Regions from separate parts of the uncultured Psychrobacillus sp. genome, predicted to be linked through region 4. Evidence: riboswitches for the same ligand, from Rfam matches in the RefSeq annotation. Region 4 holds a riboswitch; each other region holds the start of a gene.
What was found. Region 4 has a riboswitch for S-adenosylmethionine ahead of Q0371_RS05800 (PLP-dependent transferase). Riboswitches for the same ligand answer to the same signal wherever they lie in the genome.
Positions count from the first base shown of each region.

Region 1 (4,243 bases), on a different contig from region 4:
ATAGCTATATTGATTTTTACTTTGTTGCCCTTGAGTGCCTGCGGTGAAGACCGCACATCCAATGAACTTCCACCGCCTGAAATCATTGATAATAATAGGCAAAATTATGGGCCTGAATCAGGAAATGCAGAAGTAAATAAAGAAAACGATGCAGGAATGCCAAATACGAATGAGTTAAATGATCCTGGCTTAGAGGGATTAGAAGGTTACGAATAAATAAAAATTCACATTGTACGAAATAATGGAATATGTTAAAATAATCTTACATTAATGGACGGAGGTGAAGGAAGAATGAAAAACACTGTGAATGCACATGGATTTATATTGGAATTTTTATCCACATCATGTGCGATTACTCATGGATTTGCTACTAACGGGACCAGTCTGTCCTTTTTTAGACAATTACATGAAATTCACAGCTGATAAGCCATTCTTTCTGAACCACATTAGAAGACTGCTCGCTTATTCGAGCAGTCTTTTTGTATGCAGAAAAATGCTTCCAGCAATAATTTGGAGAGGAAGCGAAACATAATGATATGCAAAATACAGGAAATAAGTAAAATGCTTGGTGGTAATCTTATATTTGAGGATCTGTCTTTAGATATTAAAATGGGGGACAAATTAGGAATAGTTGGACGAAATGGGAGTGGGAAAACAACGCTATTTAAGCTAATAGCGGGTATTGAAAAACCTGATCATGGAATTATCACTTTTAAAAAGGGAGCGAAAATAGGTTATTTAGCCCAAATTCCTACTTTTTCAGAAAGCGTTAAAGGAAAAGACCTGTTATACGATGCTTTCGAGGATACTATGCTACTACAGAAAAAGATGAGTATACTTGAAAAAGAACTAGCAGAGGTAAATGCTGAGGTAATGGAAAAACTTCTAAAGCAGTATGGAGACATACAAGAAAAATTCACGTTACAGGGCGGATATACGATTGATTCCGAAATTGATAAAGTAGTTGAAGGGCTACAACTAGGTGGTTTTGTAGAACAGCCATTTTCAAGTTTAAGTGGTGGAGAGCAAACGAAAATAATGCTTGGACAGCTACTATTAACCAAGCCAGACCTTTTACTGTTGGATGAGCCGACTAATCATTTGGATTTGTTTGCAATAGAGTGGTTAGAGGAGTATTTAGTTAGTTATACAGGTACAGTTGTTATTATTTCACATGACCGATATTTTTTAGATAAGGTAGTTACAAAAGTTGCAGATCTTGAGGATGGTATGCTTACGAAATATCATGGTAATTATTCTTCTTTTTTAATCGAAAAGGAAGAAAAGCTTACTCGTGAATTTCAACAGTATGAGGAGCAACAAAAAAAGATAAAGAAAATGAGAGAAGCAATAAAGAGGTTAAGGATTTGGGCTAACCAAGCAGTTCCTCCAAATGCGAGTTTACACCGTCAGGCGAGGAATATGGAACGGGCATTAGAGCGGATGGAAAAGGTTCGTAAACCTCTGATAGATCCTAAGAAAATGAGTCTATCTTTTGACGCGGCACCCCGAAGCGGAAAAGAAGTTGTCATAATGGAAGAGGCTTTCAAAAGCTTTGGTGAAAAAATGTTATTAAACAGTGCAGAGCTTCATGTATATTGGAAGGACCGTCTTGCAATCGTTGGTAGGAATGGAACGGGTAAAACTACCATTTTGAATATTCTTAGAGGAGTAGAGTTAATAGATTCGGGTGAAGCTCGATTTGGTAGTAATGTGCGCCATGGATATCTTTCTCAACATTTCGAAATAACAGATCCAAAAGCTCGCTTAATAGATATTTTTAGAGCAGAAGTAAATGTGGCAGAAGGAGAGGCTCGACACATTTTAGCGAAGTTTATGTTCTATGGGGCGGATGTTTTTAAAAGAATTGCTGATTTAAGCGGAGGAGAAAGAATGCGACTCCGTCTTGCTCAGCTAATGCATCAAGACATAAATTGTCTCATATTAGATGAGCCAACGAATCATCTTGATATTGATTCACGAGAAGTATTAGAGGAAGCGCTAGATGATTTTACAGGGACTATTATTGCTGTATCTCACGATAGATATTTTCTAAATAAACTATTTCCAAGGACTGCTTGGCTAGAGCATGGCGAGCTTACCACATTTGAAGGCCCTTACGAATGGGCAAGGGAAAAATGGAATGAGTTTTGCTCGAAAGAAAATACTAGGAAAGAAATAATCAATCAGCCATTAAAAGAAGCAACACCTGCCAAACAACAAAAGGAAATTCCTTTGGAAAAGCGAATAAGTGAGCTCGAAAATGTTATAGGTGAGCTAACTAAACAAATTAGCATAGAGAATGATTGGGAAAATTATGAGGCATTAAGCTTGGAAAAACTTCGGGTAGAGGAGCAATTGGAGCAATTATTGGAGAAATGGCTAGATTTAGCAGAATGACCCGAATACTTTTCAAAATGGGTTGATATAAGTAATAGAGCGTGCTAATATAACTTATTAACGAATAATTTAAATAATTTAATATTCTTATCAAGAGAAGTGGAGGGATTAGGCCCTGTGATACTTCGGCAACCTCTGTTGTACAGAAAGGTGCTAATTCCTAACAAGACGATCTTGGAAGATAAGAGCTAGTTAGCAAATTCCTGCCTCTCTTTTCTTACATGGAAAGAGAGGTATTTATTTTAATAATTGCCTTGCTCCTGTTCGATTTCCTACTTAGTTTGAGGCGAAATCACAGGTGCTCTTGCACATTTCATTGGGAGGGGAAAGTCATTGCCTATCAATATTCCGAAACAATTACCTGCAGCTAAGCTGTTAAAAGAAGAGAAAATTTTTCTCATGGATCAAGAGCGTGCTTACAAGCAGGACATCCGTCCACTTAACATTATTATTTTTAATCTAATGCCTGAGAAGGAAAAAACGGAGCTTCAGCTATTAAGGCTTCTGGGGAATACCCCAATACAAGTGAATATAACCTTTATGAATACAGCGACGCATGAATCCAAGAATGCCAGCAAAACCCATTTGGATACTTTCTACACTACATTTGATCAAATAAGAGAAAAAAAGTTTGATGGGATGATTATCACTGGTGCTCCAGTAGAACAGTTGCCATTTGAGGAGGTCGATTACTGGAATGAAATGAAGGAAATAATGGAATGGTCTAAATCAAATGTTACCTCCACCTTACATATTTGTTGGGGCGCGCAGGCTGCACTGTATTATCATTTTGGTATAGATAAATTCACACTTTCTCGTAAATGCTCGGGAGTGTATCGGCATATATTAACTGACCAAGTGGAGAATTTAATAAGAGGATTTAATGAAGAGTTTAATGCTCCCGTATCTCGTTACACTTCTGTATCTGAAGAAGAAATAGAAAAGCATGAGCGACTAACTATTTTATCCACTTCGGAGGAAGCAGGTGTGTTTCTTGTAAAATCGAACGACAATAAAATGGTGATGGTCACTGGTCATTTAGAGTATGATGCGCACACATTAGCAGAAGAATATCATAGAGACATAACTAAAGGAATAGATATTGAGATGCCAAAATACTATTTTCCAAATAATAATCCCTCTAATAAGCCATTAAATACATGGAGGGCACATACACATTTATTATTTTCTAATTGGTTGAATTACTATGTTTATCAGGCTACTCCTTATAACTGGGAGTAAAAAGAAAAATTATATATGAGTCAATTTCATAAAAGGCATTTTAAAGATAAAAGTGAACATTATATATATTGATTGCAGCGGAGGGCGGCGACGTAAGCAGGGATGAGTGAGACAGATAAAAACGTTACAACCACGTGCGAAAGCGATGGGTGATGGTTTATCACTCACGCCACGGAAAGCGTCCGCGATATGAGCGAAAGTCAATTCTACTTTATTATTAAAAATCATATAAATTTTATTGTTCTCTTTTAATTGTTCGTGTTTTTCTATAAAAACAGGAATTTTGAAATTGACACATATAAACTCCTGTTTTAATATTCAGGAGTTTTTTATTGATTTTAGTTTTATTTATTCAAATATTAGGGAAGACAAAATTGAAGAGACATTGTATTTTGTTGATACACATATCTATAAAAGTATGATTTTCAATTATTGGAAGTGGGGTTATGTCTATGAGTTTGACACCAAAACAAAGAATCGAGTTACATGGTTTTAATAATCTGACGAAAACACTAAGCTTTAATATGTATGATATTTGTTATACAAGGACGAAGGAAGAAAGGGAAAAATATATTGAATACATTGATGAGCAATATAACGC
Region 1 covers NZ_CALIED010000011.1:115,213-119,455, forward strand. Annotated here, with positions in the region: gene Q0371_RS02535 (hypothetical protein) at 1-216, shown strand, start outside; gene Q0371_RS02540 (RAxF-45 family protein) at 292-423, shown strand; gene abc-f (ribosomal protection-like ABC-F family protein) at 529-2,400, shown strand; SAM riboswitch class I at 2,485-2,588, shown strand; gene metA (homoserine O-succinyltransferase) at 2,734-3,642, shown strand; gene speD (adenosylmethionine decarboxylase) at 4,095-4,243, shown strand, end outside.
Region 1: another riboswitch for S-adenosylmethionine. It lies ahead of metA (homoserine O-succinyltransferase); the one in region 4 lies ahead of Q0371_RS05800 (PLP-dependent transferase).

Region 2 (4,243 bases), on a different contig from region 4:
TCGTGAATTACAATTGAAGGACAAGCTTCCTACAATGTCGGAGGATGAGCAGTTAGAGCTGCTTGCTTCGGATGGAAAATTGATTAAACGACCTCTTGTATATAATGGACATAAGCTAACGCTTGGTTTTAAAGAAGAGCAGTTTGAAGACATGTGGAAAACCTCTTAAAGCACCTTGTATTTACTATGAAAATATGTGAATATTAAATAGAATGGATTAATTATTTGAGAGGGGTTTATTTATGAGCGTACCTAAAGATTTTAAGTACTCAGCTGAACATGAATGGGTAAAAAATGAGGACGGAAATGTCCGTATTGGAATTACTCATTTTGCACAATCTGAACTTGGAGATATCGTATTCGTTGAACTTCCACAAGTTGGCGATGAGATCAAGGCAGGAGACGCTTTTGGTAGCGTTGAATCCGTAAAAACTGTTTCAGAATTATATGCACCTATCAGTGGTAAAGTAGTAGAAGTAAATACTGAGCTAGAAGATAGCCCCGAATTTGTTAATGAATCACCTTATGAAAATGCATGGATGATCGTGGTTGAGCCTTCTGACGTATCAGAAGTGGACAGCTTATTATCTCCTGAAAAGTACGAAGAATTAATAGCAGAGTAATAATGAAAACGCCGGTTAATAATCGGCGTTTTTTTCATATAATAAAGGAAAGGATAAGTTGGGAGAGAAGCTAAATGGCACATGTATTTAGTGATAAAATAATTATCGTTGAGGGTAGGTCTGATAAGCTGCAATTATTAAGCCTTCTCGATGAATCTCCAGAAATTATATGTACTAATGGAACGATATCCGATGTAAAATTGGAGGAGCTATTAAGCCCTTATGATGGCTTGCCGATTTATGCTTTTCTAGATGCAGACAAATCCGGGGAACAAATCCGATCGGTCGTTAGGAAGGAGTATCCAGAGGCAATTCATTTGTATACGAACCCGACGTATGGCGAAGTAGCAAACACACCGGCGAAGGTTTTGGCATCTATATTAAAACGTGTTAATATTAAGGTGAAAAAAGAATTTTTACCTTAGGATGATGTGTATGAATGAATGGACTAGAGAACAATGGGATAGCGCTAAAAACAATTCAACACTTACCTTGTTTTATATCTATACGCCTATGTGTGGAACGTGTCAGGTAGCAAGTAAAATGATGAATGTTATTAAAGAAATGGTTACCTATCCAATTGGTCAGGCAAATATTAATTTTCTAGGTGATTTGGCGATAGAACAGGAAATTGAAAGCGTACCTTGTCTTCTTATTACAAAACATGGGAAAGTGGAAAAGAAAATCTATGCTTTTCAATCAGTTCCTTACTTATTGGAAACAATAAAGGCTATTGACGAAGATGGAAACCTATGATAATATTCGTTATGTTGAAAACACAATTTAATAGTGTCGCTCTTATTAAGAGAGGTGGAGGGAAGTGCCCTTTGAAGCCCGGCAACCGTCATGAAAGTGAAATGGTGCCAAGTCACGCAAAGCTATAGCTTTGGGAAATGAGAGAATGGATGAACGTTATTTTAAATAGATAACATACACCCCTTCTGCTCTTTTGCAGAAGGGGTTTTTTATTAGGAAAGGTGGTCAGATTTACTTGATTAGTTTAAAAGACGTTTCGAAAAGATTTATTACAAAGCAAGGAGAAATCGTTGCAGTTGATAGTGTAAATCTGGACATACAGCGTGGAGAAATTTTCGGGATTATTGGATACAGCGGAGCGGGCAAGAGTACGCTAATACGTTTGTTGAATGGGCTAGAAAAGCCATCTGACGGTCATATTACAGTGAATGGCCAGGAAATTACATCTATTAATGAGGACAAGCTTCGAAGCTTTCGTCAAAAAGTAAGCATGATCTTCCAGCATTTCAATTTACTTTGGTCGCGAACAGTCGCTGAAAATATAGCATTCCCATTAGAAATTGCAGGAGTTCCAAAGGAAAAAAGAAAAGCTAGAGTAGAGGAGCTTTTAAGCCTTGTTGGATTGGAAGGAAGAGGAGACTCTTACCCATCTCAATTATCTGGAGGACAAAAGCAACGCGTAGGAATTGCAAGAGCGTTGGCTAATGGTCCAGAGGTATTGCTTTGTGATGAGGCAACATCAGCTCTTGACCCTGAAACAACCGACTCCATTTTAGACTTGCTCGTAAGCATTAATGAAAAACTAGGATTAACCATTGTGTTAATCACCCATGAGATGCAAGTTATTCAAAAGATCTGTAACCGAGTAGCGGTTATGGAAAATGGGCAAGTTGTAGAAGAGGGAGATGTGCTTGAGGTATTCCAAAAGCCACAACAGCCTATTACAAAGCGTTTCGTTTCTCAAATTTCAGATTCTAAAGAACCAATTCAAACCATTCAAAACCTAGTTAAGCTTTATCCAAACGGCAAGCTAGTTAAGCTCGTTTTCGTTGGAGATACTACAGAGCAACCAATTCTTTCGAGATTAATCAAACAGTTCGATTTAGAGGTAAACATCGTGCAAGGGAATATCTCTCACACGAAAAGTGGAGCGTTCGGGACACTAATCCTGCAAATCGATGGAAATGAACAAGCGGTGGAAAAGGCAATAGAATTTATCCACGCGCAAAAAGTTAAAACTGAGGTGATCAACAATGATTGAATCGTTATTTCCAAATGTTGATTGGCCTAAAATGTGGGAAGCCACTATAGAAACCCTTTATATGACTGCAATTTCTACAGTCCTAACAGCAATCTTTGGACTAATTTTAGGATTATTATTGTTTTTGACAAGCCCACACCAAGCATGGGCAAATAAAATAGCAAACTGGTTGACCAGTGGAGTAGTCAATATTTTCCGTTCTATTCCGTTTATTATTTTAATCATTTTGTTGATACCATTTACAACGTTGTTGACGGGATCGATGCGCGGTCCGAATGCGGCCATCCCTGCATTAGTAATTGGAGCTGCTCCATTTTATGCCCGTATGGTTTTAATCGCACTACGAGAAATCGACAAGGGTGTTTTAGAGGCAGCTAAATCAATGGGTGCTAAATCCTCTACAATCATTTGGAAGGTTTTATTGCCAGAATCGATGCCAGCCTTAGTATCTGGTATTACCGTAACTTGTATCTCATTAGTTGGTTATACAGCAATGGCGGGAATTATTGGAGCTGGAGGACTTGGGAATCTAGCATTTTTAGATGGATTCCAACGTGGACGCGGAGATGTAACGCTTATTGCTACTATTTTAATATTAATCATTGTCTTTATTCTACAATGGATTGGCGATATTATTACTACAAAAATTGATAAAAGATAGGGAGAGATTGAAAATGAAAAAATTATTGGCTGGGGTTTTATTATCTGTTAGTGCATTAACGCTTGCTGCTTGTGGCGATGAGGATAGCGACAAATTAGTTGTTGGTGCCTCTAACGTACCGCACGCAGAAATTTTAGAGCAGGTAGTACCTATTTTAGAAGAACAAGGCATTGAGCTTCAAATTGAAACGTACCAAGATTACGTACTACCAAATAAAGACTTAAATAATGGCGACCTAGATGCCAATTATTTTCAACATGCTCCTTATCTAGAATCACAAATGAATGATTTCGACTATGACTTCGTAAATGCTGGTGGCATCCATATCGAGCCGATTGGTCTTTACTCTCAAAAGTATGATTCGATTGAAGAGCTTCCAGAAGGAGCAACGATCCTAATGAGTAACTCGGTTGCTGACCATGGCCGCGTACTAGCAATGTTAGAAGCAGAAGGGCTAATTACACTTGCTGAGGGAATAGATAAAACAAAAGCAGAAATTGATGACATTATAGACAACCCGAAAAACCTAGAATTCGATCCAAACTACGAAGCTGCTTTAATGGTTCAGCTATATGAAAACAATGAAGGCGACGCATTGCTAATCAACTCCAACTACGCAATCGACGCTGGCTTAAACCCACTAGAGGATGCAATCGCAATTGAAGACTCAGAATCTCCATACGTAAACCTAGTAGCGGTAAACGCAGGTGACGAAAAAGACGAGCGCATCAAAGCACTAGTAGAAGCACTACAATCCGAAGAGATCCAAGACTTCATCTTAGAAGAATGGGGCGGAGCAGTAGTTCCGGTGAAATAATTGATATAGTTGTAGAGTGAAGCAAGCACCTGGTGTGCTTGCTTTTTTTGTGGGGTGGGAGAAGTGTGGGTTAAGGGGGAGAAAGCCCGTAAACGTGAGAAGCGCCCATAAACTAGTGAAAAGCG
Region 2 covers NZ_CALIED010000020.1:29,972-34,214, reverse strand. Annotated here, with positions in the region: gene Q0371_RS04660 (arsenate reductase family protein) at 1-169, shown strand, start outside; gene gcvH (glycine cleavage system protein GcvH) at 243-623, shown strand; gene Q0371_RS04650 (toprim domain-containing protein) at 698-1,048, shown strand; gene Q0371_RS04645 (thioredoxin family protein) at 1,059-1,379, shown strand; SAM riboswitch class I at 1,419-1,523, shown strand; gene Q0371_RS04640 (methionine ABC transporter ATP-binding protein) at 1,615-2,640, shown strand; gene Q0371_RS04635 (methionine ABC transporter permease) at 2,633-3,301, shown strand; gene Q0371_RS04630 (MetQ/NlpA family ABC transporter substrate-binding protein) at 3,315-4,118, shown strand.
Region 2: another riboswitch for S-adenosylmethionine. It lies ahead of Q0371_RS04640 (methionine ABC transporter ATP-binding protein); the one in region 4 lies ahead of Q0371_RS05800 (PLP-dependent transferase).

Region 3 (4,243 bases), on a different contig from region 4:
CGTTGTACATGACTTTGCGTATGGAGGTATTGGGTTTGATGGAAAGAAACCAGTTAGCTTTTTAGAAGCAAAAGGCGCAAAGGAAATCGGTATTGAAATGTATACACTCTCTAAAACCTACAATATGGCTGGATGGCGTGTAGGTTTTGCAGTCGGTAATTCTAAAATCATTGAAGCTATCAATATTATACAAGACCATCTCTTTGTCAGTCTCTTTCCTGCGGTTCAGTCTGCAGCAGCCGAAGCATTAAATGGCTCTCAAGAATGTGTAGACGAATTAGTAGCACTTTATGAAAAAAGAAGAAACATTTTCATAGAGGCATGTAGAAAAATTGGTTGGAACGTAAAAGCTCCAGAAGGCTCTTTCTTCGCTTGGCTTCCAGTTCCAAATGGCTATACTAGCGAGGAATTTGCAGACCTTCTTTTAGAAAAAGCTGATGTTGCAGTCGCTGCTGGAAACGGCTTCGGTAAGCATGGAGAAGGTTATGTACGGGTGGGGTTATTAGTTGATGAGGATCGACTCGTCGAAGCTGTAGAAAGAATAGAAAAGCTACAGCTTTTTTAACAAGTAAATCAGTTTCTGTTTTTAAAATAACCAGTATTTTATTTTGAAAGTTTACTTAAAACTTCTTGCAAAAGTTATTTAAAATGAAAATGGCTATGTTAAAGGCAAAGGTAGACTTATGTAAAATGGTATTAAAAAGTTTGTGAAAGAATGTATTTAAACTAACGCTCGAGGCTAGTTTAATGAACTCAAAGCCTATATATTAATTTATTTCAAAATATGAATGTAATTTATGTTACAATTGGTTAATTATTGTAGGAGGTAAAAAATGAAAAAAAATATTTTTATAGCGATTGTATTTACTTTAGTAGCGATATTTTCCTTCACTATCACATCAGAAGCTTCATCAACACAAGTTATGTGGGGGAAAACGGAATTAAAAAAAGGTCAGATTGGTAAAGTAACACTTTACGCAGATGTGGCAACATATAAGGCGGATGGCTCTAGAGGAAAAGTGTTACCAGCAGGTGGAGAGTATCGTGTCTATACATTCCGTACAGATATATACGGAGGAGAATACGGTCTAGGGGACGGATTGTTTGTCAATATGTACAGTGCTTTAAAGTATGAAACGCCTTCTAAAGCAAAACTTGCATTATTAGTAGATTCTTCTACAAAAGTTATGTGGGGAAAAACGGAACTTAAAGCAGGTCAAATCGGAAAGGTTACAATCCTTAAGGAAACTACTTTATTTAAAGTAATTAATAGTGTTGATGGTGGCGAACCTGGTCTTGAACCTATCCGACAATTAATGCCTAACGAAGAATTCCGAGTGTATTCAGCTAAACAACCACTTGATGGATATGTTCCCATGTATGGTCTAGGTGGTGGGTATTATATTGTACAAAACAATACCATGTTAAATGGAGTTACTGTAAAGTATGAAACTCCATCTAGAGCAAAACTTGCATTACTGAATTAAAATAGTCACCGAAGGGGCTTTAGTAAAAAAATGCACATAAAAAGTGAGCTTGGAGATACATTTCCAGCTCACTTTTTATATGAATTTTAAATCACCCCTTACCTTTAACATAACCATGAAAATAAAGCGTAAAGCTAAATGTAAACCTTTTAAATGCTCCCATCTTAGTATTTCCACATAAATCACTTTTGTATAATTATTTATATAATATTCTATTTGAATTTTTCTAAACAATTATAAAAATATAAAAATATCTATTGACTTCAATAGAGCAGTGTAGTAAATTCTTTCTATAGTAAAAACGAAAAACTTAATAGATTATTATCTCTTATCAAGAGTAGCTGAGGGACTGGCCCGTTGAAGCTCGGCAACCATCTATACTAAAAAAGTATAGAAAGGTGCTAAATCCTGCAAAACATTTTGTTTTGGAAGATAAGAGAGGACAATACATATTTGTGTGCCTCTCTTTCTTTTGAAAGAGAGGCTTTTATATTTATTCGTTTTTATTAATACATATTCAGGAGGAATTACAATGAAAAAATTTAGCTTAGTGTTATCAGGAGTTTTATTAACAGGGTTGCTCTCGGCTTGTGGTGATGATGCTACATCAGGACCATTAGATGAAAATAAATTAGTTGTTGGCGTTACGTCAGGTCCACATGAACAAGTTACTGAGGTTGTTGCTGAAATTGCAGCACGTGATGGACTAGAAATTGAGATTAAGGCTTTTTCAGATTTCATACTTCCAAACACTGCCCTTGATGAAGGAAGCTTGGACGCAAACAGTTATCAAACTCTACCTTTTCTTGACTCATTTAACGAAAATAATGATACAGAGCTAGTACCAGTCGCTGAGACTATTTTACTTCCAATGGGCGTTTATTCTGAAAAGTATACATCCTTCGATGAACTGCCAGATGGAGCTACCTTTGGACTACCGAATGATCCAACACAAGGTGCACGAGCTTTAGACATATTAGAAGTAAATGGTTTTATCAAAGTGAAAGAAGGTAAAAAAGGAAATGCTTCTATTCATGACATTGAAGAAAACCCTAAAAACCTTGAATTCGTTGAATTAGAGGCAGCGCAAATAGTAAAACAGCTTAGTGAGGTCGATGCTGCAGCAATCAATTCCAATTATGCTTTAGAAGCTGGTATTAACCCTGGAGAAGAATCAATTTTGTTAGAGTCAGCTGATTCCCCATACGTTAACCATATTGTTGTTCGTAAGGAAAACGAAAATGATCCTGCCATCCAAAAATTCATTAAAGCATACCATTCCGACGAAGTTAGAGAATTTATTGAAGAAGAATTCCAAGGCTCCGCACTAGCAGGTTGGTAAATTAGAAAAGCGTAGGCGCCTATCTCTAATCGACAGGCAAATGGGAAAATGCGAGGAGGCAGGTCCACAGCCACCAGAGTATTTTCCCATTTGACCCCGAGGGGCAAGGCGCCGAAGCTAGACATCAAGAAAAACGCAAGCGTATAGCTCTGCCGGCGTTTCTTTAGAAAGGAAGATCATTCATGATAGTTTTAGAAAATATTACCAAAGAATTCAACAGTAAAAGTAGTACGGTAAAGGCTGTAAATAATGTAAGCATACACGTAAAAAAAGGTGAAATTCATGGGGTTATAGGCTATAGCGGTGCAGGGAAAAGCACGCTCATTCGCTGTGTTAATCTCTTAGAGAAACCAACATCCGGAAAAGTATACATAAACGGCAATAACATTACCCCCCTCCCCCCAGCGAAGCTACGTATGGTACGAAATAAAATAGGAATGATCTTTCAAGGATTTAACCTTCTAAAAACAGCAACTGTTTATGATAATATTGCCATTCCATTAAAGCTACTCGGCTATGATAAAACAGAAGTAAAAAGTAGAGTAGAAAAGTACTTAGAAATAGTTGGTTTATCTGATAAGTATAAAAGCTATCCAAACCAGCTTTCAGGAGGGCAAAAACAACGCGTCGCAATAGCTAGAGCCCTTGCACAGGAACCCGAAGTACTATTAAGCGATGAAGCAACAAGTGCATTGGATCCTGAAACTACTGATTCCATTTTGGATTTGCTATTAAAAATAAATAAAGAGCTGGGTATCACTATTCTACTAATCACTCATGAGATGAATGTCATTCAAAAAATATGTGATCATGTGTATGTAATGGAAAAAGGAGAAGTTGTAGAAGCAAACACTGCGATTAACCTTTTTACAAAGCCAAAGCATCCAACTACAAAGAAGTTTTTAAGCACAATCAGTCAACGAAATCTATCCCCGTCTCTAATTTCTCAGCTCCATGTAACAGGTGCTGTTACACGTTTAACTTTCGTTGGAGAGAGCACTGGTAAGCCCTTATTAGCAGAGGTTAGCCAAAGATTTGAAGTCCAGCCTAATATATTAACCGCCAATATCATCGAGTTGAAAAATGGGATTGTGGGTAATATTGTCATCCATTTAGTCGGAGACCCGGACCAAGTTCAGTCTGCAATCCAATTTCTAAACGAACGCGGTGTTGAAACAGAAAACTTGGAGGTGCACTCATGAGTGGAATTGAACAATTTACCAATCAATGGCTCCCATTAATCGGAAAAGCCACCATAGAAACTTTCCAAATGGTAGGGATTTCTTTATTAATCTCCATCCTAATCGGTATTCCCTTAGGTATACTAATTGTTTTAACGAGACCTGGGCAAGCATTACAAAATGCAATCGTATACCAGTTAAGTAACCTTCTCATAAATGTTATTCGTTCTATA
Region 3 covers NZ_CALIED010000066.1:87,247-91,489, forward strand. Annotated here, with positions in the region: gene Q0371_RS12895 (pyridoxal phosphate-dependent aminotransferase) at 1-565, shown strand, start outside; gene Q0371_RS12900 (hypothetical protein) at 834-1,487, shown strand; SAM riboswitch class I at 1,813-1,926, shown strand; gene Q0371_RS12905 (MetQ/NlpA family ABC transporter substrate-binding protein) at 2,020-2,829, shown strand; gene Q0371_RS12910 (ATP-binding cassette domain-containing protein) at 3,012-4,031, shown strand; gene Q0371_RS12915 (methionine ABC transporter permease) at 4,028-4,243, shown strand, end outside.
Region 3: another riboswitch for S-adenosylmethionine. It lies ahead of Q0371_RS12905 (MetQ/NlpA family ABC transporter substrate-binding protein); the one in region 4 lies ahead of Q0371_RS05800 (PLP-dependent transferase).

Region 4 (4,243 bases):
ATAACAGCTGATGAACAAGCAGAAGTAGAGAAAAAATTCTTCCCAGAGGGAATAAGTGGTCGGATGATTAAGTTTCCGAAAAAGGAAAAACAAAAGCTTGCAACACTACGAGTAATTATTAAGCAATTTGACAAGGAAAAGCAGTATAGCGAGAAAGAAATAAATGAAATTCTAAAAAGCATATACGATGACTATGTAACCCTCAGACGCTATTTAGTAGAGTACGGGTTTTTAGATAGAGAAGATGATGGTAGTGCTTATTGGTTAAAAGGATGAGGAAGAAGGGAATTGAATCCAATTCATAATTAGAAAAGTATAAAGACCATATATAAAAGTATTGAAAGGTAACTTATTCCACCCTTGTCCGTCTAACAATGTAAGGAGGGGATAACGTGAGACAACTTGCATTATTTTGGGGTTTGATCATTTTCGTTTTATTAACTGCTGTTGGATGTTCTAATTCATTGAACACAGAAAAAATAGAAGTTCATGAAACTAAAAATCCTGATGCGGAAGAGGTTTTAACATTAGACCCTGAAGCCGATATTTTTCAACTCGATGGTGTGATTTATAAGACTAAAATTGACTGGGTTGAGGAACTAACTTTAACAAAAGGCGAGCAAGTAGGGGAAATAAAAATAAGAAATGATTCAGACACAGACTTTGAAGATGAAATGTCGAATAAGCTCCCTGTGGGTTCAAATATTTTTTCTACTATAGAAAAAGAAGGCCCTATTTTACTCGTTGAATTAGAAGGTAAACTTCTGAAATATTATGCACTGGTCGAGGGTTAATAACTTTCCTATAATTCGCAAATGAGCGAGCTGGGGGAGGGAGAAAGAAGGGGGTAGCAAAGCTACTCTTCTTTTTTTATCCCTCCCTTGTTATTCTCCGGAGACAAAGGTTTTTAGCAAGGCCGCTCTTTCGCGCAAACGTAGTTTTGCCTCTGAAATTTGTGGTGTCCTAGCTGCTACCACGTCTGCGTCCCATCCTATTCCCTCAGCTATAATTTTTGCTCGCTGTAAATGGAAATCACTCGTAATAATTGTGACAGAGGTAACGCTGTCAGGGAGAAGCTGTTGAGAGTATAAAAGGTTTTCATACGTAGAGGTAGATTGATCTTCTACTATGATTCGACTCTCCATAATTCCATTCTCTACGAGATAGTTCTTCATGACTATAGCTTCTTCTATATCCTCATCTTGTCCCTGTCCTCCAGTAACAACAAGTTTTACAGATGGGTATTTTTCAGCATAATCTAGTGCTGCTTCCAAACGATAAAGAAGTGCTAGAGAAGGGATGTGCCCTTTTTTGACCTTGGCCCCTAACACAATGGCATACTCATTGGAACCGTCGGCCTTAGGCTTTAACCCATCCTCGAGCCATTTACTTGTAAGCATCCACATACCTAATCCGCTCGATGCGATTATTATGAATGGAATGACCACAATCCACCTCTTTTTTTTGCTCATTTAACTCACTCTTTTCCTTTAAACCGAAGGCTTCTTTTTCTTTATAACAGAGGAAATTTTTGTTTCTTCGTTCCGTATTAATCGTTGGACATTCTCTATGTGTAAGAAGGAAGCCATTAAAAATAGGAAGCCTGCTATTAAGATTGGCCCTGTTCCATCTGCTGTCCAGACAGAGGCTCCTAAAAATATGAGGTAAAAAAACAAAACCCCAATCAACAAATAATCTGTTAAAAGTGTAACGCAGATTAATATAAGCAATCCAGCCAGTCCGACCGGCCAATGTAATGCAAGTAAAACCCCGATAATGGAGGCTGTGCCTTTCCCACCTTTAAATTTTGTGAAAACTGGAAAGTTGTGTCCTAAAATAACCGCGGCACCAGCTAGATAAAGAAGTAGATCCAGCTCTGATGAACTAAACAAGCTCCACTGCTCAGAAAGTACACGTACGCCAATAATCATAATGGCACCCTTTAATATATCTATGACTCCCACTAAAACACCATACTTCCAGCCAAGTACGACAGTAGCATTGGATGCTCCGGAATTATTTAGACCTTCTTTTTTTATATTAACTCCACTCATCCATTGAGCGAGTTTAGATCCATGTAGCGAACCAATAATGTAGCCTGTTAGGAGAATGCTAACAATCCAAACAATCATTCTATGACACCCCTTATAAAATTATTCTATCTATTATATTAAACGATTAAAAAAAGAAGAAGTTTCAGAATTTTTATAAAATGACTTGACATCTAAATATATGGAGACTTATACTGTGTAACAAGATGGAATACTAATCAAATACTCTTATCAAGAGTGACTGAGGGAATAGGCCCTAAGAAGTCCGGCAACCACCAAGTTCTATAACTTGGAAAGGTGCTAAATCCTACAAATTCTTTAATAGAATTTGGAAGATAAGAGGAGGAACATGTCATCAATTTGACCCCTCTTCTTAATTGAAGAGGGGTTTTTATAGTTGTCAGTTCTATAATCCTCTCTGGCCTCCAGCATCCATCTAATCTACTAAATCGGAGGAATTCAAATGACTAATCTTCAAAAAGAAACACTTCTATTACACGGTGGACAAACGCCTGATCCAGTGACAGGATCTAGAGCAGTACCTATTTACAAAACAACCTCATATGTATTTCAAAACACAGAGCATGCACAAAATCTATTTGCCTTGAAAGAGACTGGTAATATCTATTCCAGAATCACAAACCCAACAGTAGATGTTTTTGAACAAAGAATTGCATTACTGGAAGGAGGAACAGCAGCAGTAGCACTTTCCTCAGGAGCAGCAGCCATAGCATTTTCTATTTTGAACATTGCTGGAACTGGAGATGAAATTATAGCTGCTGAAAATTTATACGGAGGAACTTTTAATCTATTTGCACATACACTCCCACGTTATGGGATTACAGTAAAATTCGTAGATTCCTCTGACCCAGAAAATTTCCGTAAAGCTGTTACAGACAAAACGAAAGGCTTCTTTGCAGAAATCATTGGAAATCCAAGCTTAAATGTTCTAGACGTAGAAGCTGTTTCAAAGATTTCAAATGAAGTAGGAGTTCCATTATTAGTAGATAACACATTTGCTACACCTTTTGGTTCAAATCCTATAGAGTATGGAGCTAACATTGTTATACATTCTGCAACGAAGTGGATTGGAGGACATGGGACAACAATTGGTGGTGTAGTAGTAGATGGAGGGAATTTCAATTGGAACTCCGATAAATTTCCAGGATTTACAGAGCCTGATGTTACTTATCATGGGCTACGTTATGGAATCGACGTACCAAATGTGGCATTTGCAATTAAGCTAAGAGTTCAGTTGCTTCGGGATTTTGGTCCTACTCTTAGCCCAGAGGCAGCATTTTCCTTTCTTCAAGGACTAGAAACACTTCACTTAAGAGTGCCAAAACATAACGAAAATGCACAGAAGATTGCAGAGTACTTAAATGCAAATGAGGAAGTGTCATGGGTTAACTACTTAGGGCTTGAAAACCATCCAACGCACGAGCTGGCTAAAAAGTATTTAAAAAATGGCTTCGGTTCTATTCTGACATTTGGAGTGAAGGGAGGCAGAGAAGCAGGTAGACAAATTATTGATAATATTGAAATTTGGTCTCATGTTGCTAATGTAGGAGACGCAAAATCCTTAATTATCCACCCAGCTTCTACTACTCACCAACAGCTTACTCCAGAGGATTTAGTAAAAACAGGTGTTACAGAGGATCTAATCCGCTTGTCTGTTGGCTTGGAGGCTGTTGAAGACTTACAAAATGCACTCGAAAAAGTACTTTTGAGAAAAACAAATGTCCTCTCTAGATAGAATCCTATTGTATAATGAATAAAAATAGTCTACAATATGTAAAATAGTCAATAAATTTATTGAAATATTACACAAGTGCGATTATTTATATTCAATTGTACAGATTCATTTTGGAGGAGACAGCATGGCAAAAATAAAAGCAGCGATTTTAGGGTTTGGAACAGTCGGCCAAGGGATTTATCACATCGTAAATGAAAAAAGAGAAGACTTAAAAAAATCATTAGGGTTGGATATTGAGATTTGTGCAATCCTGATAAATAATTTAGCAAAAGAAAGACCTGAAACTCCAGGAGTTTTGGTAACAGACGACTTTGAGGATATTGAGAATATTCCTGGACTCCAGGTAGTTTTTGAGGCAATTGTCAACGAAGAGCCCGCATATAGCTATTTATGCAGAGCGATTGACAAAGGCTGTCACGTGATTACTGCAAATAAA
Region 4 covers NZ_CALIED010000023.1:49,317-53,559, forward strand. Annotated here, with positions in the region: gene Q0371_RS05780 (DUF2087 domain-containing protein) at 1-276, shown strand, start outside; gene Q0371_RS05785 (hypothetical protein) at 393-794, shown strand; gene Q0371_RS05790 (YdcF family protein) at 885-1,472, opposite strand; gene Q0371_RS05795 (glycerol-3-phosphate acyltransferase) at 1,491-2,132, opposite strand; SAM riboswitch class I at 2,277-2,393, shown strand; gene Q0371_RS05800 (PLP-dependent transferase) at 2,515-3,807, shown strand; gene Q0371_RS05805 (homoserine dehydrogenase) at 3,932-4,243, shown strand, end outside.